Linked DNA regions of Thiorhodovibrio winogradskyi. The protein of the gene in region 1 interacts with the protein of each later gene in a pairwise test. Links are inferred from orthologs where the notes say so. Each region holds a gene or a part of one and is shown on either strand. Other genes may lie near its edges. The genes, in order: Thiowin_RS08620 and minC.

Region 1 (11,779 bases):
CGTTTCGCCTTGCGCAGTGCCTGTTCGAGATCGGTATCCAGCACCGTCACATGACCCATTTTTCGATAGGGACGGGTCGCGGCCTTGCCATAAATATGCACTGACACGCCAGGAATGGCCAGCGCCGCCCGCAGACCTCTGATCACCGGGCGACCATGGTGCCCGGGCGCGCCGAGCAGATTCACCATGGCCGCTGGACACAGCAGATCGGTCGCGCCCAGGGGCAAGCCGGCGATGGCACGCAGATGCTGCTCGAATTGATCGGTCATGCAAGCCTCAATGGTGTAATGGCCAGAGTTATGGGTGCGGGGTGCCACTTCGTTGACCAAAAGATCGCCACTCGCGGCGAGAAACAGTTCAATGCCAAAAATCCCCACACCGTCGAGCGCCTGGACAGTGCGCACCGCTAGCTGCTGGGCCGACGCCGCGATACCGGGGTCGATCCGCGCGGGAGCTAGCAGCCAATCAAGGATGTTCTGCTCCGGGCGCACACGCATTTCCACCACCGGATAGCAGCGACAGTCGCCGTCTCGCCCACGCGCGACCATCACCGCAAGTTCCTTGATTGTTGGCACAAAGCGCTCGATCAGGGAGGGCAGAGGTAAATGACCGTCAAACTCCCCGGGCCCACGCAGCACGGCGACACCACGGCCGTCATAACCGCCACGTCTGGCCTTTTGCACCAATGGGTAGCCGAATTCAGCGCAGAGCGCGGCATCGGGCTCAGGCATGGCAAGAAAGTCCGCCACCGGGATACCAGCCGCGGCAAGCACCTCTTTTTGGCGCAGCTTGTCCTGCACCACCGCAAGCAACCGCGGGTGCGGAAAGATGGGCCGTCCCTCGCGACTGAGTTCGGTCAGGATGTCGCTATTGATATCTTCAAGATCGAAGGTGGTCAGATCGCACGACTCAGCCAGTTCCCGCAGCGCGGCGGCGTCTTGATAGTTGGCGACGATCTGATGCCCTGATACCTGCCCGGCTGGAGAATTAGGGGTGGGATCAAGCACCGTGCAGGTACAGCCAATCTGCTTGGCCGCCTTTACCAGCATGCGCCCGAGCTGGCCACCACCGATGATGCCAATGCGCGCGACCGGGTAGCGAAAGATATCCTGATCCATGGCGCCCCTCATGAGATGACTCCAGTGGGGATAGCGGAAGAGGTTGCCACGGCTGCGGGGAGTCCTGACACGCGCCTTAAGGCCGCCATTGCTTCATCGAGTTGAGCCCGGATATCGGGTTCACTGGCAATGGCGAAATCAAGAAAGGTCCGCGCAACCAGCGACAGCTCGCGTGATCGCGAATAGACGATGTGCCAACGCCGCCGAATAGGGAAACCCTCCACATCCAGCACCGCGAAGCGCCCACCGCCGCTTTCGAGCCGCACCGAGTGCAACGATAGTGCCGAGATGCCCAAGCCGCCAAGAATGGCATGCTTGATGGTTTCGCTGCTGCCAAGCTGCATACGCACACGAGGCTCGACGCCTGACCTGGCGAAGTGCCCGAGAACCGCATCACGCACACCTGAGCCGGGCTCGCGCAGCAGCAGATCCTCATCAGCCAGACGGCTCATGGGAATCCCGGGCTGTCCAACCAGCGGATGATCGCTACGCGCGATCATCACCAGCGGATTGGGTGCAAAAGGCACGGCCTCCACCTCTTGCCCGAAGTCGTGGTGTTGGCCCATGACATAGAGATCGTCATCCTGAGCACAGAGCCGCTCGAGAAGTTGATCGCGATTGGTGACATTCAGGGACACATCAATGCCGGTGTAGCGCTGGCAGAACGCCCCCAGAATCTCCGGCGCGACATAGGTCGCCGTCGTCATGACGCCCAAGCGCAACCGGCCACGCCGCAGACCTTTGAGATCCGCTAGCTTGGTTTCAAGGTTGGCGAGGCCGTTTAGGATGTCGCGGCAGGCCGCGTAAACCTCGCGTCCAGCGTCGGTTGGCTCAACTGTGCGCCCGACATGATGAAACAGTGGTGTGCCGATGGATTCCGCGAGCTTTTTGATTTGCATCGACACCGTCGGCTGTGTGAGAAACAGCTCTTCGGCGGCACGGGTAAAGCTCCCGAGCCGCACAATGGCCTCGAGCAACTGGAGTTGGCGTAGAGTGCAGTGGCGAACCAGATAATCGGCACCCGAGCTCCCCGGATCCTGATCCGACAGCCCAGCTTTGGTCGTGCATTTTAGCGCCATCAGAGACGCCACGAGCCCGTTGGCAAGCGATTGTGCACGCAAGGAAAAATCAGTCTGGCCACACCCGAGTGCTGGTACTGAAAACATCCTCGCGCATGGGATCGAGCAGCGGACCCAAGGTTGACACTGAACCGGAAGACACGCCAGTGCCGCGGGTCGACGAAGAGGATTTGCGACGCCCGCTCCCCGCGCCCGCCTTGGTCGTGCTGTTGCTTGCAGATGTATCAGTCGAGGCAGTCGGGGTCTCAGTGTTCTCGGACATGGCAAACACCTCTCAGGGCGCGGCTTGCGCTCGCGCATGGAAGGGAATCAAGATTTCACGCAGGATGGCGACCTGCTCGTTAGGCCTGATCGCGCTAAGGTCGGATAACTATCGTTCAGGACGGATCAAGCAATCGATCAATGCGCCCGGCGAATACCAGGGCATCGGGGCTCAGCGCGCCTGTGTTCTCGTCGGCAAATAGCGTCATGTTCACGTAGGTCCGACCGAAGCTGAGATTTGGGTACAGATCCATTTCCTCGGATAGACCCCCTGCCCGCTCCAAAAAAACTCTGGTCGCCTCATAGTCTGGGAACTCCAGTCGTCGCTCCAGGCGCATCGGGCGTTCCCGCCGGACCCAGCCCTCTCGACGCGGAGCCTCACTGGGTTCGCGCCCAGAACCATTCTCAAAACGGGTCTCAGAAGTAGGCGCGGTCATTCCATCCCTTTGTTTCAAATCCGCTTAAGCTTTTCAGCCATGCGTCAACTTCCTCGGCATGGGCGATTTCGTCGTTTAGCAATCCCTGAAAAAACTCGGCACTTTCACCGTCATCGATACTTTGACAAAACCGGGTTGCCTCGTCATAGAGCGCAACGATCTCGGCCTCAAGCACCGCATTTTGCCTGAGCAGACCGACCAGGTTGCCGGCCAGGGTGACTGGGCGCAACTGCGAGGAGTTCGGCACAACCCCGACACCCAGCATACGCTTGACGATGCGCTCGGCATGGCGCATCTCCTCGACCGTTTCGTGACGAAAACGATCCGCTGCCTCGCGCAGCCCCCAGACATCCGCCAGGTTGGCCTGAGTCATGTACTGCTGCACCGCTGAGTACTCCAGACTCAGTGCGCGCCCAAGATACCCGAGAGTGCGGGGGTGAACCCTTGGCTGTTGCATCATCTGTAGACTAAGGTAAATATTTGATGTGCCGAGTTAATGTGCTGGGCGGCCGGTCGCGACAAAACATCAGCGCCACCAAGCCGGAACACTCGGTAGAGTTGTCGCGCTCAGTGCGCTGGCGGGCTTATCGTCCTGAGAAGCCCGCCAGCGCAGCGGCCGAAACCAAACTCACTTTGGGCTGGCGTTGAATTCCGATGAAGATCAGGACGCCGCTGGTCCGCCAGTTGGCAGCACAGGCTCAACTTCACGATGCGGACGTGCAATGATGTGTGCCGCGACCAAACCGTCGCCGACGCGTTCGCAAGCATCGGCACCAGCACGCACGGCAGCATTCACGGCGCCGGTCTCACCACGCACCAGCACGGTCACATAGCCGCCACCAACGAATTCCCGACCGATCAGACGCACTTCCGCCGCCTTGGTCATCGCATCCGCCGCCTCAATCGCAGGAACCAGACCGCGCGTCTCGATCATGCCAAGCGCAATACCCATGGTTTCGTTCGCCATTGTGTTTCTCCGTCTATCTACGCTAAAAAAGAAAAGCAAAAAGGTTGCGGCCATCAACCGCCTATCAGCGGGCCCCTAGCGACGTTGTTGCCCGCTCGACTCCAAAACCGACTCCACCTCCGCGTGCGGACGCGCGATGATGTGAGCGGCCACCAAGCCATCGCCCACGCGCTCGCAGGCATCCGCGCCGGCGCGCACAGCGGCATTTACAGCGCCGGTCTCGCCACGCACCAGCACGGTGACATAGCCACCGCCAACAAATTCGCGCCCGATCAGCCGCACCTCGGCGGCTTTGGTCATCGCATCGGCCGCTTCGATCGCTGGCACAAGACCACGGGTCTCGATCATGCCCAGCGCGATACCGTAGTTCTCGCCTGCCATATCAATGTCTCCTCATTTCAACTCGCCCGAGGCGCGATCAGTTTCATTCGGTTTGCCTAAGACGCGACTGTCGCCGATACCGGGATCACTTCAGTTTCCCAGTCATCGATAATTCCACCGATGGTCAGATCGGTCAGAATTTTTGCGTCCCCCATCGCATAGCGACCGGCTGAGCCGTTCACTGTGAATACCCAATTCCCGGGCCGCACGCCGACCGGATCGGTCGCGACCTGTAGCTTGCCTTTGGCATCGCGCAACACCCGCAGGCTGCAATGGTCCAAACCGGACACTCGCAGCGTGCAAACTAGCGTACCGACTACCTGAAAAATATCCATGCGCCAGTCACCCAACCCGCGCCGCCGGTTCAGGTCTCCGGTTGCCAGTTATCAATGATACCGACGATGGTCAGATCGCTTGGATATTCCTTGCTGCCAGCAGCCTCGCGCGCCGCCGAACTGCCAACGCAAATGACCCAGTCGCCCGGCATGGCTCCAACCGCGTCAACCGCGACCATCTTGCTGCTGCCGTCAAGCACCACCTGCAGATGCTTGTGCTCGAAGCCCGAAATCCGATTGGTCGACACCAATGGCTTGAGAACCTGACAAATTTTCATGACAGTTCGCTCCGCGCTCAGTGCGCCGCCGCGCTCTGGGACTGAAGCGAACAGCCAACGACCTCGATTGGCGCGCCAGCATCGCAGTCACGCACGGCACGCAAACAGTGCAGCAGCCCATCGGCGCACAGCTTGGGGTAGCGCGCCTTGAGCGCGCCGGCGATGCGCTCGCAATGTTCAATGGCCCGTTCACGCGCCCCTGGCACGCCACCGTGGTAGTCGTAACGCACGATCACCGGCACTGGCAGTCCGCGGCTGACATTGAGCCCGGAGAAAATCTTGATGCCGACGTCCATATCGGCCGCGCCTTCCTCGACCGTCGCCAGATAGGCAAAATATGTCAGGTTGCGCAGTTGAATTTCCTCGAAACCGATGCCTGCACCAATGAAGCGCTCGGCATGACCGATGTCGGCATAACCACCCTGATGGTAGACGCGCACATAATCAATTTGCGACATATTGTTTTCTATCAGTCGCGCGATCAGCCGCAGCATCCCCTCGGCCGGCGACTCGCCACCGCATGCGCGCGAATGTTCGGCGGCGTGAGCACGCACCAGCTCCAAAATATGTCCTCGCGCCTGCTCCGGGGCCATGCCGCGTGTCATCTCGTAGAGCTTCTGGCCATCGACCCAACGCGTCAGGTCGATGTGACTGTCGCGGTCAGGCACATGCACGCGGATAGCGTCAGTGTCCGTGTCCAGACCAATCAAGAGCAAATCCACCGAGGCACCACAGCAATAGGTATTCTCAATCGCCTGCTGGAAAGCCTGCAGGCGTTCCAGCCCGGCGCGCGCGGCCAGTTCATCATCGGAACCATGGGCCGCGCAGCCCTGGTGCGAGGGGTCAACCGAGCTGAAGTGGTACATGACCGTCTTCAGGTATCGGGTTGGCGCATCGGCCGTGTTTGGGCGCCCCTCGCGGAAGCGCATGAGTTCAGTCTCGGCCCATTTCTGCACGGTGTTCTCGACATCGAACAGCGAGCCAGCATAGGACTTGCGTCGCACGCCCGCATAGGGCAGACGCAGCACATAGCTGATAGCATGGGCCAGGCGTCCGTCCGCGCAGGGGGTGACATCAAGCAGATGAAACCCACAGCCCTGCAGAAAAGCATCAAATCCTTGCTGATCCCGCCCCCTGAGCGGATCATGGGTGTAGAACTCATCGCTGATGCGGCGATAGGTCTTGAACACCGACATCGCGAACAGCCGCCGCATGTCCAGCCCACTCACCCAAGCGTTAGTGATCTCCTCCCGCGGCAGTTCATAACCCAGTTCCGCGCGGATCAACTCAAGCGCCCGCTCTTCGAAGCGCGGCTCGCACTGCATGGCCGCGACCTCTTTGAGCACGGGCACAATGCGATCAAAAGACTCCTTGACCCGAGATTCATAGTCGAACAAACGCGCATTGGCACTGGCATCCGTGAGCGGGTGCAGGCGCTGGTTGAACAGCTGCGCTCGCCTGTCCAGATCAGTGCCCTGATCACTCACCTGATCACTCACCAGGACCGTCCTGGCGCCGCGGCCGCGAGCCCCGGCAAAGCCACCCGGGGGCGCTGGGCGCTGACTAGTCTTGAGTTTTCGCACTGTACGCACGCTCGGCGAAGGCACCTTTGTCGCGCGCTTCACCGCCACGGACGAACGCTCGCGCGCTGATGCCGCGCGTCTGGCCGCTTCCTGTGCCGCGCGACCGCGCGGTGTCGCGCCGGCCTGTTCCACTGAGATTTGATCCCCATTGGGTTGGTCGGCGTCTACCACCGAGACTGCTCCAGCCGATAGTGGGCGAAAAGCCGAGGTTTTTTCACCTGAGCGCATGCTTCGACTGGTCCGCGTATCCGATCCCCTGCCAACGGGAGCCTTTGCTGGAGCGGCAAGCCCGAGCGAACGCGGCGATTGACGTTGGCGACCTAACATCTTGGCATGATTCCGTTAGCCTGACCCACAACCGGACTCAGCCGCGAGCTCCGCCAGAGTAGGTAATCAGCGAGCCGCGGTCGGTACTGCCGCTGCTGCCGGTGACACGACTGACAGGGACGGGGGTCTCCTCGTTACGTTTGCGCTCCGGCGGCTGCATGGCCGACATTGGACCCGGACGGGTCGGATTGCGGCCCTTTGCCCAGGCGCCTTCGGTTCCAGTGACGCGCTCGCCCCTTTCCCAGTCGTCACCAGTGATCTTCAGCCCGGCGGACTGGCCTTCCCCGGTCACTCGGTTACCGCTTGGTGTCGCCGGCTTACCCTCGGGAACAACCGCTCTAGCCTCCGCGCGCCGCCCATGACTGCCGGCGCCGAAGCGAAACTCCTCGGTGCCAGTGATCTTTCCCGTCGCCATGCCGAAGGGTCCAGTAATACGTCCGCCACCCTCGCTATTAGTGCCAGTCACGGCGCCAGTGCGAGCCGCACGCTGATGATCGGCCTGACGCGCTGGTGAATTCACACTGAATTGCTGCCAGGGCGCGCCGGTTAGCGCTTGCGGAAAGTCGGGCTCATCGGGCGTTGCCGCCAGTGCGCCAGCGCCAATCTGCATCGGGCCCCCATCCGCGCAGGCTGCTGCCTGTTGATCAGCACCGTGATAAGGCGTGCCCGTCAGAGGTTCACAGGCACCACGGCGATCACCCGTCATTGCGCCGCCAATACCAGGCCCACGGCCGGTCATGCCGGCACCGCGTCGCGCCATGGGCAGCATGCGCTCGCGCGCGGCCTGGGCCGCCGCGGGCGCGCAATACTCAGCCACTTGCTCCATGCCGGCGTAGGGCGTGCCAGTCACCGCCTTGCAAGTACCGGGCTCATCGCCTGTCACCCGCCCGGAACGGCCAGTCTGAGTGCCTGAAACGCGCTTTCCGAGCGCCGTGAGCGACTCCCCAACTTTGGACGCTTCCGGCTCCGGGCGGGTGTTGCAAAAGGTCTCGAACTGCTCGCTGGAGAGGTACTCATCACCCGTCACCGAGCGACAACTGCCAGGCTCGTCTCCAGTGACCTGAGCCGAGCGGCCGACCAGTGTGCCAGTCACCCGACCACCAGCTAGCGTGGAAGAAACAGCCACCTTTGGCGGAACCCTGGATCCGGCCTGCTGACCCATTCTCTCCGCAACAGCCTTTTTGGCCGGAACATTTCTCTGAGAGGGAGCGACCGCCGAGCGACCGCCGCCCTGATGTGCTGGAATGCCCTCGGCAATGCTCTGCACGTTGGTGTACTGAGTGCCCGTGGTTTTGACGCCGGCGCCCTGTTCGTCGCCGGTGACCCGAACCGAACTTTCAGCCGCCGAATGACCAACGTAGGGCCGACCTACCATGGTGCCAGAGACCGACTGCCCGCCCTGCGTAGCGGTCAAGCCGGTGCGACGGCCGCTGCTTCTGCTCGCATCGGATCCGCTTAAACCGGATCCGGCACGAATATCACAAAAGGCCTCGAAATGGGCCGGGGAGAGATACTCGGTTCCGGTCACACGCTCGCAGCTACCGGGTTCGTCGCCTGTCACCCGGCTGGAGCGACCGACCTCATTACCGGTGATGCGGTTGCCGAGCGCCGAGGGGCTCACACCAACCTTGGGCACATTGCGCGGCGGCTCGCTGTGGCAGAATTCACGGAAAATATCCGCGCCCATGTATTCAGTACCAGTAACAGCACGGCAGGTGCTAGGCTCGTCACCCGTTGTTTTAACACTGCGACCAACCCGGGTGCCGGTCACCGTCTGACCGGCCGCCGTCTCGCTCACGCCGACCTTCCAGTACTGATCCTCGGCACCGCGCGCCGTGGCGTTGGGCCGTATGCGACCAGCGGGCGCGGATTTGCGCTCACCCGCGCCACCACTATGACTGCGCTGCGCCCGCACCCGCTGGGATAATTCCCGACCTGACAGCTTGGGATTGGCCTGGCGCGCCAGACTGGCCGCGGACGTGGGTGCATTGGTGGCCGCCTTGCCGCGCCCGGACTGAGCCGCGCGGCGGGCGAGTGACAGCATGCGCCCGGTTGGTTTCGTGCCCAGGCCGTTGTCACGGCGGCTAAGGCGCGAGCCATTGCCCGGCTTGCTACCAAGACGAGCGCCGGCACCGATACGCGCGCTGCCGTTGCCAGGTTTGACGTCGGCTTTGGCGGACAGTTGCCCGAGGGTCTGCTCAGCGACCGAATGCCTTTGTTGCGGACTCGGCGCGGCGGATGCCCCTGCTCGTGCCGGATTGCTTGGCTGCGCGGCGGACTGTTGCGCGAGCACGTCAGCGCGCACCCGATCCCCTGCCTTGACCGCGCGTCGACCCTGTCGCGACAGGGCTTCGCGCCGGGCGCGTGCCACTGACGCCCGACCCGCTGGCGGCCTGGTGCGCGCCCCGCTTGCCCGGGGTGTCGGGTTTTGCGTTGGCCGCGACCACCCGAAACTCGGTTCCGGGATTGCCGCGGGGATTGCCGCGGGGGTTGCCGCGACAGGCGCCGCTGGCCGCCGCGCGCCACCTGCGGGGGCAGCCGAGGGAGCGACAGAGTGGGAGGCACCAGAATTGGCCCGCTGACGCGCTGAATCACCGCGACTGCGCTCGGCGGCTGCCGAATGAGCTTTCGACTTGCCGCCGGTGGAGAGTGCGCGGCGTCGGGCGAGTGCGGCCTCGCGACCGCTCGTTTTCAGGTTCGCTTTGCTAGCCATCGTGGTATCCGTTATCTGTGTCTGCGATTCCAGAGCATTCTTCGAGGCATTCTTTGAACCAAACCCTGGTCCAAACTGGAAGCCATCTTTAGATCCAGTGTGTGATCCAGTTTGGGAGCCACTGTTCGATTCAATCGTCAGGCTCAAATAAGGCCCCGACGGGCGTTCATCCGGCGTTGTCAGTACACCTCCGGCGAGGTGCTCGAACATCGGGTACGCGGAGATCGACATCGGCGGTCTTCGGGTTCCGGCGATGGCAGGGGTTTAGCACCACGTGCCACCGACCAGACCGGAACAATCCGCTGCGCGGCGGATCAGCCTCGTCCCTGGAAGACCACGAAGCAGGAGCCCTGGCTCTGGGTATAGTTGTCGTATCCGGTGAGACGCACATGATGATCCGGATAGGCCCGATGGCAGGACTCAAGCTCATTGACCACATTGGCCAGTTCGGTCTCGCCGAAGAAGGGCAGTTTCCACATGGTCCAGTAGTCCTTCATGGAGTTGCTGGGGTGGACGTGCTCGATCGCTGGTGTCCAGCCTTGGGCGATGATGTAAGCGATCTGATCGTAGATCTCGTCCTGGGTCAGGGGTGGCAGAAAACCGAAAGTCTCGAGGGTTTGTTTGGTCTGATAATCGCCTTGAACGCTCTGGAAAGGCATGGCTTGCATCCTCTGAAAAATGGGGTCAGCGGCTAAGGGTTCGCGGCCAGTGCGCGGCTACCCAAGGCCAAGAGGCCAATAAGGGAGTCCCGCGCACTGAACATCGGTGGGGCCGGGGATAAAAATCAGTTCAAATCGAGCTTGTCGACGGTATCGAACTCGAACTTGATTTCCTTCCAGGTCTCCATCGCGATTGCCAGCTCGGGGCTGTGACGCGCGGCCTCGGTCATGATCTCACGGGATTCTTTCTCCAGCTCGCGGCCCTCGTTGCGGGCCTTGACGCAAGCCTCGACAGCGACACGGTTGGCCGCGGCACCAGCCGCGTTGCCCCAGGGGTGACCCTGAGTACCACCACCGAACTGCAGCACGGAATCGTCGCCAAAAATGGTGACCAGCGCCGGCATGTGCCACACATGGATACCACCGGAGGCAACGGCGAAGACGCCCGGCATGGAGCCCCAGTCCTGATCGAAGAAGATACCGCGCGAGCGATCCTCGGGCACGAAGGATTCGCGCAGCTGGTCGACATAACCCAGGGTGGAGGCACGGTCACCCTCAAGCTTGCCGACCACTGTGCCGGTATGCAGATGGTCACCGCCAGAGAGGCGCAGGCACTTGGCCAACACGCGGAAATGGATGCCGTGCTTCGGATGGCGGTCGATGACCGCATGCATGGCGCGGTGGATGTGCAGCAGGACACCGTTCTTACGGCACCAGTGCGCCAGACCCGTATTGGCCGTGAAGCCACCGGTCAGGAAGTCGTGCATGATGATGGGGACGCCGCATTCCTTGGCGAATTCGGCGCGCTCGTACATGTCCTCGGGCGTGGCGGCGGTAACATTGAGATAATGCCCCTTTCGCTCGCCGGTCTCCTGCTGGGCGGACTGAATGGCCTCGCCGACGAATTCAAAGCGGTTCTGCCAGCGCATGAAGGGCTGGGAATTGACGTTCTCGTCGTCCTTGGTGAAGTCCAGACCGCCACGCAGGCACTCATAGACCGCACGACCGTAGTTCTTGGCCGAGAGACCGAGCTTCGGCTTGATGGTCGCGCCGAGCAGCGGGCGGCCATATTTGTTCATTTTGTCGCGCTCGACCTGGATACCGTTGGGCGGTCCCATGCAGGTCTTGACGTAGGCGATGGGGAAGCGGATATCTTCCAAGCGCAGGTGGCGCAACGCCTTGAAACCAAATACGTTACCGACCAGCGAGGTCAGCACGTTAACAATGGAGCCTTCCTCGAACAGATCGATCGGGTAGGCGATAAAGGCATAAAATGATTCGCTATCGCCTGGAACATCCTCGATGCGGTAGGCGCGACCCTTGTAATATTCCATGTCAGTCAGCAGTTCCGACCAAACGGTACTCCAGGTGCCGGTGGATGACTCGGCGGCGACGGCGGCGGCAACTTCCTCGCGCGGTACGCCGGGCTGACCGGTGCACTTGAAGCAGGCGAGAAGGTCGGTGTCGAGAGGGACGTAGTCGGGCGTCCAGTACATGTCCCGGTATTCTTTTACACCGGCGTCGTAGGTTTTTACGCTCATGCTCAGCTCCTGTGGTCTGTTTGCGTCTGCTTCGGCCTGCCGACGCCTCAAATCCGAACAATCGAAATTGGGAATCGAATCGGAACAAGGATAGCCGGCC
Region 2 (11,610 bases), 3.3 Mb from region 1 along the record:
ATTTGGCGCGCGGTATTGCCAAGATGATCATCACCGCGAATCACATCGGTAATGCCCATCTCGGCATCATCGACCACCACCGTCAGGTTATAGGTGGGACTGCCATCGCTGCGGCGAATGATTAAATCGTCGAGTTCGTTGTTATTGAAAGGCACCTTGCCGCGCACCCGGTCATCGACCACCACCAACCCCTCGACCGGATTGGAAAAACGCACCACATGGGGCTGGTTCGGGTCGATGGTCTTGCCGCGACAATGGCCGTCATAACGCGGCTTGATCTTGGCAGCCATTTGGCGCTCGCGCAGCTTCTCCAGGCGTTCCTTGGGACAGTCGCAGCGATAGGCCAGCCCTTTGTCCAGCAGCTCATCGATCACGGCATGGTAGCGGTCGAAACGCTGGGTCTGATAAAAAGGCCCTTCATCATAATCCAGCCCCAGCCAGGTCATGCCCTCGAGAATGGCATTGACCGACTCAGGGGTGGAGCGCTCCAGATCGGTATCCTCGATACGCAGAATGAACTGGCCGCCATGCTTGCGCGCGAAGAGATAGGAAAACAAGGCGGTACGGGCGCCGCCGACATGCAAAAAGCCGGTCGGCGAGGGGGCGAAACGGGTGCGGACGGTGGTCATGGGATAGCAGTAACCTCGGGCTGGGCGTTAAGCGCGCCTTGGGAGTCGGGAGCCGGGAGCAGGGAGCCGGTGCGAGCCCGCGGTCTCCATCGTCAAGACGCGGCGGCATTCTAGCAGAGGCGGGCGCCAGGGTTAGCGCGCGCTGGTTGCGCGGTTGCGGGACCGAGGTCCAGACCGAGATTAGGCATCCTCGATCAACTCCAGTGCATTACCATCCGGATCGCGGCAAAAAATCGCCCGCCGCCCGGACTTGCTTCGGGTAAAGCCGACCCCGGCTGCCTGCAAGCGCTCGGCCATGGCGTCCAGCGCGGCGACCCGCACCGCAAGATGACGGTCGCGCCCACCATGCTCCGGGCGCCCGGTCAGGGGATCTGGATTTGGCAGCTCCAGCAAATGGATCTGCGCCTCCCCTAGCCGCAGCCAGGCACCCGGAAAGCCAAGATCCGGGCGGCTCGGCTCAAGCGGCAAACCGAGCAGCTCGTGATAAAACGCCAGTGAGCGCCGGGTATCGGCGACAATCAGACTGACATGGTGAATGGTAAGAATCATCGAGTTCATTCGGTTTGTCCAAGTGCGCGCGCAAGCTGAAAGACCGGGGATCAGAACAAGCATCCAACCTTACTTGGGCTATAGCGTTGACAGGTGCCAAATCGAGGCTAGCGGACTTCCAATTGGTGCTCAAACATCAAGTTTTTCGGCTCAAGTCAACAGGAGAATTTGACTTGTGCTCATCCCTCACTCACCATCTAACGCCAACCTTCAGAGGATCAGGGATTCTGATACCCAAAGTATTGATCCCTGTCGTGATCCTTCGCCGCCATTGACCCCATGATTAGCCTCCAGGTTCCGGATGAACCCCGCACTCAGCCAACTCAAGCCCTACCCCTTTGAACGCCTCGCCGCCCTCAAGCAGGAGGTGACGCCGCCGGCCGAACTCAAGCCGATCATGCTCTCCATCGGCGAGCCCAAGCACCCCACGCCGGCCATCATCAGCGATGCGCTTATCACGCATCTGCATCATTTGGCAACCTACCCCAGCACCCGCGGCCTGCCCGAGCTGCGCGCGGCCATCGCCACCTGGCTGGGTTGGCGCTTTCAGCTTGACCGCGACGGCATCGACCCCGAGACACAAATACTGCCCGTCAGTGGCACCCGCGAGGCACTGTTCGCGATTGCCCAGGCATTGATCGATCCGGCGGATCGACCGCTGGTGATGATGCCCAATCCTTTTTATCAGATTTACGAAGGCGCCGCCCTGCTCGCGGGCGCCCAACCCTTCTACCTGCCTTGCACCGCCAGCAAGGGCTTCCTGCCCGATTTCGATCTGATCGACGAGGCGACCTGGCGCCGCTGCCAGCTTTTGTATTTGTGCTCGCCCGGCAACCCCACCGGCGCGGTCATGGACCAGGCCAGTCTGCAACGCCTGATAGCACTGGCCGAGCAGCACGATTTCATCATCGCCGCCGATGAATGCTATTCCGAACTCTACCCGGACGAACAGCGCCCGCCGGTCGGCCTGCTCCAAGCCGCCGCCGCCATGGGTCTGGAGGATTATCGTCGTTGCCTGGTCTTCCACAGCCTGTCGAAGCGCTCCAATGCGCCCGGCCTGCGCTCCGGCTTCGTCGCTGGCGACGCGCGGCTGATCGCGAGATTTTTCGCCTACCGCACCTACCATGGCTGCGCCATGCCGCTGCAGCACCAACACGCTAGCCTGGCCGCCTGGCAGGACGAGAGCCATGTGCGCGAAAACCGCGCGCGTTATCGCGAGAAATTCAAAGCCGTGCTGGAAATCCTTGATGGCGTGCTCGACTGCCATCAGCCCGAAGGCGGCTTCTACCTCTGGGCGCGCACCCCGGAAGCGGACGAGACCAGCTTCGTGCGCGAACTCTTCGCCAGGGAGCACCTGACTCTGCTGCCGGGCCGTTTCCTGTCCCGGCCCGCCATCGACGGCCAGGATCCAGGTCGTGGCTATGTGCGCATCGCCCTGGTGCCGGAACTGGCCGACTGCGTCGAGGCGGCTCTGCGGATCCGTCGCTTCTTCGCCTCTCGATAACACCCAAAGGCTCACCAATCGCCCGCCTCATCAAGCCACTTGGGAACAGAATCCGTGCATGACACTCGCTGAGCATCGCGACCGACTCTATGCCTGGCTACGCCAATGCCTGATCGGCGAGGGGGAGGCGCTGATCGGGATCAAACCCCTTGATCGTTATCAGACGGGAATTCTCTTCCCCATCCTGCGCGGGGAATTCGGCATCGATCCGGCGCGGGATGAGAGCGACGCGGGGGATCACATCGACGAGGGAGACGGTGATGCAGGGGAAGCTGCACATCAGGTGCTGGGGATAAGTCCGCGAAAACAGCGCTTCGTCCCTCCGTCTTCGGTAGGATTTTCTTTTTTCGTCGTTGGCGAGAAGATTCGCTTGCAGCTTGTCCCGCGAGCGAGGCGTTATTTTCTCACTGGCGCCTCTGACGAGCATGGAATAACCAGGGATCAGCAAGGGCGGTTCGCGAATAACTGGGAAAGCGATGACCTTGGTGGGGACGAATCGGTTGCCTATGAATTTGTGGCGCCCGATGATCGACGCTTCCTCAGAACCTCCTTCGATGTGTTCAGCGATGGGAACAATGCGCTTGCTGAACTCCTGCTCATCTGGCGTCCCCTTGCGCGAGGCTGGCTCGTGACTGCATCCTTGAGCAACACTCAGCTGTTAATGCCTAGCAATCAGGGCGAGAAGGAATCCCGCGAACGCAACACAATGGCTCTGTTCGATGTTGGCCTTGAGTGCATCATTGATGCAGGAGTTGTCGGCCCCTACCCTGGCGTGTCCTTCGACCAGCTCAGCGACGAAGATCAGGAACTGGAACTCAGGTATCGCAACCATCGGGTCTACGCCATCGGTCATGGCGCTGCTGTCGATCGCATTGCATGCTCAAATCGACGACATTGCGCGTCGAACTGTGGAGCTGACTGACGATCAGATGCGCCTTGTTGACGTTATTGAAGTTAACAATAGAGTCATTTGCAAAGGCGGCGCAGGCACCGGCAAGACCTTTCTTGCGCTCGAGCTGGCTCGGCGTTGGTCCGGCGCTGGGCTCATGGTCTTGGTTGTCTGCCGATCTCCTTGGCTGCGGCATTGGCTCGAAAGCCGCTTTACAATCCCCAGGGTAGCCGTTGCGCTACCTGAATCCGCCAAGCGCGCGGCACAGCGCTGCAATATTGAACAATTCGATGCCCTGATCGTCGACGAGGGCCAGGACTTGCTCGACCTGCACGCCATCGGCCAGATGAATGTGATGCTCGCTGGTGGTCTCGGCGCGGGAACCTGGTGTTTTTTTCACGATGTCAACAATCAATCCGGCATCTTAAGTCCTGCCGATCCGCATGCCTTGGCACTCTTGCACAGTTTCAACCCGATCTCGGTGCCGCTAAGAACCAATTGCCGCAACACAAGACAGATACTCAATCAGGTGCAGTCAAGACTCAAGGCCGACATGGGTATCAAAGGGACAGGCAACGGCCCCGACATCCGCATCCGTCAAGCGGAATCTCAACAGGGGCTCGCCCAAGCCCTTGCCGAGGAGCTTGACTACTTGGTCGATCAGGGCGGGCTGTATCCGGGCAGCATTAGCATTCTGTCTCCCTTTCCATTCCCAGACTCAAGGGTCGCGCATCTACCGCGTCGGCTGAGCTCTAGGATTCAGGTGCTTGATGAATACGCGATGCGCACTTTCCCACCGGCACAAATCAGCTTCGCAACCATCGCTGAATTTAAGGGACTGGAGAATCAAGCCGTGATTCTGGTTGACCTACCCGAGGACATTTCAAGGCCAGAATCCATTGCCGCCAGCTACGTCGCCATGAGCAGACCCCGCGCGATCTTAACCCTCATTCAGCGCAAGGCATCCACTCAAGACAGACTCCAATGAAGTCTCGCCAGTCCACCAAGCCCCTAGATTGAACGGCAGGGATCCGGCGCGTCCGACAGTGAGCGCCTCGGGTATAATGCGGGCCAATTTCATTACTCACCTTCCGGAGCCCGACCTTGAACGAGCAGCAACAGATTATTGACCAAGCCTTTGAACGCCGTGCCGAGATTACCCCGCGCAATGTGGAAACCCTGGTGCGTGATGCGGTGCAGGACACCATTGAACGACTCGATCGCGGCGAGTTGCGGGTCGCCGAGAAGCGCGACGGCCAGTGGCAGGTGAACGACTGGGTCAAGAAAGCCGTGCTGCTGTCCTTTCGCATCGAGGACAATGCTTTTATCAAGGGCGGCTTCACCAATTATTACGACAAGGTGCCATCGAAGTATCAGGACAGCAATTCCCGTGAGTTCCGCGTGGGCGGAGTGCGGGTGGTGCCGCCGGCGACCGCGCGTCGGGGTTCTTACATCGCGCCCAGCTGCGTGCTGATGCCAAGCTATGTGAACATTGGCGCTTATGTGGATTCTGGCACCATGGTGGACACCTGGGCGACTGTCGGATCCTGCGCTCAAATCGGCAAGAATGTCCATCTCTCTGGCGGTGTCGGCATCGGCGGCGTGCTGGAGCCGGTGCAGGCGGCGCCGACCATTATCGAGGACAACTGCTTCATTGGCGCGCGCTCGGAGATTGTCGAAGGCGTTATCGTTGGTGAGGGCGCGGTCATCTCCATGGGCGTTTACATTGGCCAAAGCACCAAGATTTATAACCGCACCACGGGCGAGACCCTGTTCGGTCATGTGCCAGCTGGAGCCGTGGTCGTGCCGGGCAATCTACCGGCAAAAGACGGCACCCATAGTCTCTACTGCGCGGTCATCATCAAGCAGGTGGACGAGAAAACCCGCGGCAAGGTGGGCATCAACGAACTACTGCGCGACATCTGAGCCGCGCGCCCGTGTCTCCCGTCCTGGAACTGGCCCGGGCCCTCATCGCCCGGCCATCACTCACCCCGGATGATGCCGGCTGCCAGGCGCTGCTTGGCGAGCGGCTGTCACGGCTCGGCTTTCGGCTTGAAACACTCCGCTTTGGCAAAGTCACCAATCTCTGGGCGCGTTTTGGCGATCAATCACCCCTGCTTTGTCTGGCCGGGCATACGGATGTGGTCCCAACCGGCCCGCTCGATCTATGGGACAGCGACCCCTTCGCACCCGAGATTCGCGATGGTCTGCTCTATGGTCGCGGCGCGGCGGACATGAAAAGTTCCTTGGCGGCCATGGTGGTCGCCTGCGAGCAGTTCCTCGCCCGCCACCCGGCCCCCCTGGGCTCCATCGCCCTGCTGATCACCAGCGACGAGGAAGGCCCGGCTGTCGATGGCACCCGTCGGGTGATGGAAACTCTGCAAGCCCGTGGCGAGCATATCGACTACTGCCTGGTGGGTGAGCCATCGAGCCAGGGCAGGCTCGGGGATCAAATCCGCAACGGACGCCGCGGCAGTCTGAATGCAGCTGTGCGGCTGATTGGGCGGCAGGGCCATGTGGCTTACCCGGAGTTGGCGCTGAACCCCATCCATCGTCTGAGCCATGCGCTTGGCCCGCTGTGCGCGGAGGTTTGGGACAGGGGTAATGCCTACTTTCCGCCGACCAGCTTTCAGCTATCGAACATCCACGCCGGCACGGGCGCCGAGAATGTGATTCCGGGCGAGCTTGAGCTCTTATGCAATTGGCGTTTCTCCACTGAGTTGACGCCGGAGCGAATTCAGCAGCGTTTTACCGAGTTATTGCAGCAAACCGAGCTTGAGTACCAGATTGACTGGCGCTTGTCGGGCCAGCCCTTCCTGACCCCCGTGGGAAAGCTCACAGAGGCAACAGCGGCCGCGATTAAAGCCGTCACGGGCATCGACACCCGGCTGTCGACCAGCGGGGGCACCTCGGATGGACGCTTTATCGCACCGAGCGGCGCTCAGGTGGTGGAGCTTGGTCCGCTGAACGCGACCATCCACAAGATCAACGAATGCGTGCCGGTGACTGAACTGGAGCCCCTCGCGGCCATTTATGCCGGCATTATCGAAAGGTTGCTCGCCAGCGGGGATGATATGGCGACGACCTAAGCGCAACATGGGGTGAACCAATTCGTCCCTAGTGACCACCAGGACATTGATTCAGGAAAAACTCTCAGCGCCCAGGCTGGTCCGGCAGCACGATATTGAGTTCGAGAATCTCCTGATCGTCCTCTTGCTCGTAGCTGACGGAGACTGCATTAAGGTCAACATCGACGTACTTCCTGATCACGTCAAGAATTTCACGCTCAAGCTTGGGCAGGTAGGACGGGCGATCACGCGCCAGTCGATCATGCGCGACCAGAATCTGCAGGCGCTCTTTCGCGACAGAGGCAGACCCCTTGCCCTGACCCGTACTGCGGAAATAGTCGAGTAAGCCCATCGGCTAGCCTCCGAAAAAGCGCCCGAGGAATCCCCGCTTATCGGCGGACAGAAAACGCAGCGGAACCTCATGGCCGAGGTAGCGCATGACCATATCCTGGTACGCTTGGCCAGCGTTGGAATTGGTATCGAGAATCACCGGGATGCCAGCGTTGGATGCATTGAGCACCGCCTGGGATTCCGGAATCACACCAAGGAGTTTGAGTGACAGGATTTCCTGCACATCGGCCACGCTGAGCATCTCGCCGCGTTCAACCCGCTCGGGCGAGTAGCGTGTCAGCAACAGGTGCTCCGCAATCGGCTCGAGATTCTCCTCGGAACGTCGTGACTTGCTGGAGAGGATGCCAAGCATGCGGTCGGAATCCCGCACCGAGGACACCTCCGGATTGGTGACCACCACCGCATCGTCGGCGAAGTACATGGCCATCAGGGCGCCATGCTCAATGCCAGCCGGCGAGTCGCAAATAATGTACTCATAATCCTTTGCCAGATCCTCCAGCACCTGTCCGACCCCGTCGCGACCCAGCGCGTCCTTGTCGCGGGTTTGCGAGGCCGGCAGAATTGACAGTTTGTCGCAGCGCTTGTCGCGGATCAATGCCTGGTTGAGCTTCGCCTCGCCATTGATCACGTTGACAAAGTCATACACCACACGCCGCTCGCATCCGAGCACAAGGTCCAGGTTGCGCAAACCAACATCGAAATCGATCACGACGGTTCGATGCCCCTTCTGCGCCAGACCCATGGCCATGGCAGCAGCGGTCGTCGTTTTGCCGACACCCCCTTTGCCCGAGGTGATCACGATAACTCTAGCCAAGGATTGATCCTCCTGCTAAAACGGAGGCCGCTAAAACAGTGGCCGCTAAAAAGGGGCAGCTAAGATGAAGAGACTGCTCGTTGGCAAACACTTGAGTGTATCTTGCCGAAAATGACCCCGCGTTGGCAACAGTCAACAAAGGCTCATACAAACTTAATTTACTCAAAACGGGTTTGCTCAAAACGGGTTTGTTCAAAACGGTTCAATGCGGAGACTGTCCTTATCGAGATAGATCTGGACTCTGGCATTCTTCAGATTGGCCGGAATATTCTCGCTAACACGGTAGTGGCCAGCGATCGCCACCAATTCCGCTTGCAAATCCTGACAAAAGATCCGCGCCCGGACGTTGCCGTTGATGCCAGCAAACACGCGACCACGCAAAGGCCCGTAGATGTGAATATTGCCATCGGCCATCAGTTCGGCGCCGGAGTTAACTGCCGCGGTAATTGTCAGATCGCCACCAGCCGCATAAACCTTTTGGCCGGAGCGCACGGGCCGATCAATCAGGGTGGAGCCAACCTCGATACCGAGGCCGTGATCCCCCGCATCGCCCCGGGAGGGCTTGCCGCCAGTTTGCACGCTTTCAGCCGGTGATTGCGCGTCTTCTCCTTGCCCGTTGTCATGGGTCGTCTCGTACATGCGGCGACGCCCCCCGTCGCTCATCAGCACGAGTTCCATGGCACGAGCCGCGTCTTGCTGTTCCAAGCCCCCCCCGCGCAGCCCGACCGGCAGCATGCCATAACCGCGCAGAAGCCCCACCAGGCGCGGAAAATTAATCTCGGCCACAGGATCATTGAGACCACCCAGATCAATGACCACCGGAGCGTTTCGAAAAAAATCAGGCGCCTGCTCAACCTTGGCCCTGATCTCATCGGCAAATTCTTCCATGTCCACCCGCAACAGACGAATAACGGGCAGAGTAAAGGACGCTGCTTTGATTTCAAGCACGCCATGCGTGCCGTTCTGCACGGATTCTATCTCCACGGTCTCGTCTCCGCCAGCCACTAACCCGGTGGCCACTGTAGCGCGCGTCCGCCAAGCAGATGAACATGCAAGTGATAAACAGTCTGTCCTGCCTGGGCATTACAGTTGATCACCGTGCGATAGCCCTGGTCGGCGATCCCTTCCTCGGCCGCCAACCGCGAGGCAACCTGAAACAGGCGCCCGACGAGCGCGGCATCCTCTGGCGTGACATCGTTCAGGGTCGCAATAGGCTTGCGCGGGATAATTAAAATGTGCACGGGAGCCTGAGGATTCAGATCGCGAAAAGCGACGATCTCCGCGTCCTGATAGACAATATCGGCGTCCATCTCCCCGCGGGCGATTTTACCGAACACAGTATCTGACATAGCTTCTCGGTCTCCTGTTGCCGCGGTTGCCCATTCTGCCATCTCGCGGCGATGCTCGGAAAAAACTTAAACCGGCAGGCGCCCGCTGAAGGCATGCGCGAGGGTGCCACCGTCGACGTATTCGAGTTCGCCTCCCAAAGGCACGCCGTGGGCGATGCGAGTGACAGGTACCTGCGCTAAAGCGGCCATCTCGGCGATATAGTGCGAGGTGGCACTCCCCTCGATCGTGGGGCTAATGGCCAAGATAAGCTCACGCACACCACCTCCGGCCAGTCGTTGCCGCAGCCGTCCCAGCTCAAGCTCCTCGGGACCTATGCCATCGAGCGGCGACAGACGCCCACCAAGCACGAAGTATCCTCCGGAAAACTCCGTTGCCTGTTCGATTGCCGCCACGTCAGACGGACCTTCCACCACGCAGACCAAACCCTGATCACGCTTGGGATTCATACAGATACTGCACAGCGGCGCTTCCGTCAAGGTGCGACAGGACTCGCAGCGTCCAATTCGGTCCATGGATGCCGCCATGACGGACGCCAAATGACGACCGGCATCGCGATCCCGCTCGAGCAGATAAAACGCCATGCGCTGCGCCGATTTGGGCCCAACTCCCGGCAAGCAGCGCAGGGCGTCGATCAATTCCGGCAATAGGGTTGATTCAGACACAATTTATCAGGACCATCAGACACGGATAAGTAGCCGGCACCTTGCTTCGGTCAGGTTTCTCTCTCATGGTCCTGTTCTCCATGCGAATAGTTAGAACGGGAGCTTAAACCCAGGCGGCAGGGGCAGACCCGCGGTCAAATTTGCCATGCTGTCCTTTTGCTTTTCGGCGACACGATGCACGGCATCATTGGTCGCAGCGACAATCAAATCTTCAAGCATCTCTTTATCATCAGTGAGTAATGAGGGATCAAGGTCCACCTTGCGCACCTCATATCTTCCCGTCATGGTGATTTTGACCATACCGCCACCGGACTCGCCGATGACTTCCTCCTGTGCTAGGCGCTCTTGCGATTCCTGCATCTCCTGCTGCATTCTCTGCGCCTGCTTCAGCATGTTCCCGATTCCGCCTTTCATGCGTGACCCTCTGTCATTGTCAATCGAATACTTTCATCCCAGCAAGGCATCCCAGCAAGGCATCCCAGCTCAGGCCGATTGTTCGGCATTGCGATTCGGCAACTGGGAACCCGGGCATGGACGGAGAGACTACCCTGTTGCCTGAATACTGCCCGGCACCCACTCAGCATTGAGTCGCGAGACCAAACCCAGGGCGATGGGGTCTTGATGCATCAACGCCTCGGCCTCGCGCTGACGTCTCTGCGCGACCCGCGCGCGCGCCCGCGCCGGAGTATCATTGACCGACCGCCGCGCCGCGATCCGCAGCCGAACCGGCTGGCCGAGAACCTCCCGCAGAGATTGTGCAAGCCGCTGCTCAGCCGAGTCGGCCTTGATCAGATGTTCACAATCAGGCTCGAGTTGCAGATGCAGCTCACCACCCCGCCAGGACTGAAAAGCGCAGTGGGAAGCCAACTGCCGCCCAAGACCGTTCACCGGCAGCTGCTCCACCAGCTGATGCCAATCCTGGTCGTTTGCCAGGCCCGGCGTCAGCGCCTTACCCTGCACCGCCCCAGCAGTTACTAAAGAAGGCGCAACCCCATGGTCCCACTGCACGGGGACCGACTGAGTGATCCCTGGCTGGATGGCTTGGAGCGCAACGGATTGGGGCGCAACAGCTCGAGGCTCAGTGTCTTGGGCAGCAACGACTTGGGCAGCAACGACTTGGGGTTCAGCCACCGCGGCAGCCCTGGCCGGTTCTCCTGCGGCCAGTGTCCCCGACCCTGACTGTCCCTTGGCCGATGGCCCGGATGTCTCCGACGCACCCGAGGCCGGTCCAGCACTCTGGCGGGCAGCAGGGCGCGATGCGCCAGCGCTATCAGGGCGGAAGGCGAGCGCGCGCAGAAACACCATTTCGAGCCCAGCGCGGGCATCCGGTGCCAAGGGGAGATCTTGCTGCCCCATGACCGCCACCTGATAGTACAGCTGCAGGTCTTCCGGCGCGACACGCTCGGCCAGGGTTTTAAGACGTGTGTAGTCCGGATCGGCGCTGTCCAGGGTGGTCGGCACTTGCTGCGCCAGCGCCAGACGATGAAGCAGCTCGATCACGGATTTGAGCACACCAGCAAAGTCTGGCGTCAACTCGGCAACCCGACCAATTTCCGCAAGCAGCCGGGGGCCATCGTGATCACAGAGCGCCTCAACCAGCGCCAGAGTGAGATCATGATCGAGCGCGCCAAGCATGGCGCGCACCTCGGTCACCCGCAACTGGCCACCACCAAATGCAATTCCTTGATCGAGCAGGCTCAAGCCATCGCGCATGCTGCCCTCGGCGGCGCGCGCGAGCAAGGCGAGTGCTTGCTCTTCGAATGCGATCCCCTCGGTCTCGAGGACGTGACGAAA

Evidence for each region.
Region 2: the proteins of Thiowin_RS08620 (region 1) and minC interact in binary tests that used the Escherichia coli proteins (3 or more experiments, as listed by UniProt). The link is inferred for Thiorhodovibrio winogradskyi from one-to-one orthologs.

Annotation. Positions count from the first base shown.
Region 1 is NZ_CP121472.1:1,919,404-1,931,182, reverse strand. The notes cover bases 3,233-6,173. They hold Thiowin_RS08620 (carboxysome peptide A), read right to left. Parts: upstream 4,857-6,173; coding sequence 4,608-4,856; downstream 3,233-4,607. Other genes in these bases: Thiowin_RS08615 (carboxysome shell carbonic anhydrase), read right to left, coding at 4,874-6,173; Thiowin_RS08625 (carboxysome peptide B), read right to left, coding at 4,300-4,578; Thiowin_RS08630 (BMC domain-containing protein), read right to left, coding at 3,938-4,243; Thiowin_RS08635 (BMC domain-containing protein), read right to left, coding at 3,557-3,862; Thiowin_RS08640 (ferritin-like domain-containing protein), read right to left, coding at 3,233-3,268. Also shown: Thiowin_RS08660 (5-(carboxyamino)imidazole ribonucleotide synthase), read right to left, coding at 1-1,118; Thiowin_RS08655 (LysR family transcriptional regulator), read right to left, coding at 1,127-2,197; Thiowin_RS08650 (hypothetical protein), read right to left, coding at 2,247-2,459; Thiowin_RS08645 (hypothetical protein), read right to left, coding at 2,575-2,796; more of Thiowin_RS08640, read right to left, coding at 2,876-3,232; more of Thiowin_RS08615, read right to left, coding at 6,174-6,355; Thiowin_RS08610 (hypothetical protein), read left to right, coding at 6,426-6,581; Thiowin_RS08605 (CsoS2 family carboxysome shell protein), read right to left, coding at 6,804-9,479; Thiowin_RS08600 (ribulose bisphosphate carboxylase small subunit), read right to left, coding at 9,794-10,138; Thiowin_RS08595 (form I ribulose bisphosphate carboxylase large subunit), read right to left, coding at 10,264-11,679. UniProt on the Escherichia coli protein: Probably forms vertices in the bacterial microcompartment (BMC) dedicated to ethanolamine degradation. It may be involved in transporting positively charged molecules into and out of the BMC.
Region 2 is NZ_CP121472.1:5,185,948-5,197,557, forward strand. The notes cover bases 6,893-9,664. They hold minC (septum site-determining protein MinC), read right to left. Parts: upstream 8,789-9,664; coding sequence 7,997-8,788; downstream 6,893-7,996. Other genes in these bases: minE (cell division topological specificity factor MinE), read right to left, coding at 6,893-6,991; minD (septum site-determining protein MinD), read right to left, coding at 6,995-7,804; Thiowin_RS23760 (histidine triad nucleotide-binding protein), read right to left, coding at 8,809-9,153; recR (recombination mediator RecR), read right to left, coding at 9,220-9,664. Also shown: gltX (glutamate--tRNA ligase), read right to left, coding at 1-629; Thiowin_RS23715 (VOC family protein), read right to left, coding at 810-1,187; dapC (succinyldiaminopimelate transaminase), read left to right, coding at 1,480-2,682; Thiowin_RS23725 (hypothetical protein), read left to right, coding at 2,741-3,604; Thiowin_RS23730 (DEAD/DEAH box helicase), read left to right, coding at 3,612-4,559; dapD (2,3,4,5-tetrahydropyridine-2,6-dicarboxylate N-succinyltransferase), read left to right, coding at 4,676-5,497; dapE (succinyl-diaminopimelate desuccinylase), read left to right, coding at 5,509-6,660; more of minE, read right to left, coding at 6,725-6,892; more of recR, read right to left, coding at 9,665-9,816; Thiowin_RS23770 (YbaB/EbfC family nucleoid-associated protein), read right to left, coding at 9,907-10,230; dnaX (DNA polymerase III subunit gamma/tau), read right to left, coding at 10,360-11,610. UniProt on the Escherichia coli protein: Cell division inhibitor that blocks the formation of polar Z ring septums. Rapidly oscillates between the poles of the cell to destabilize FtsZ filaments that have formed before they mature into polar Z rings. Prevents FtsZ polymerization.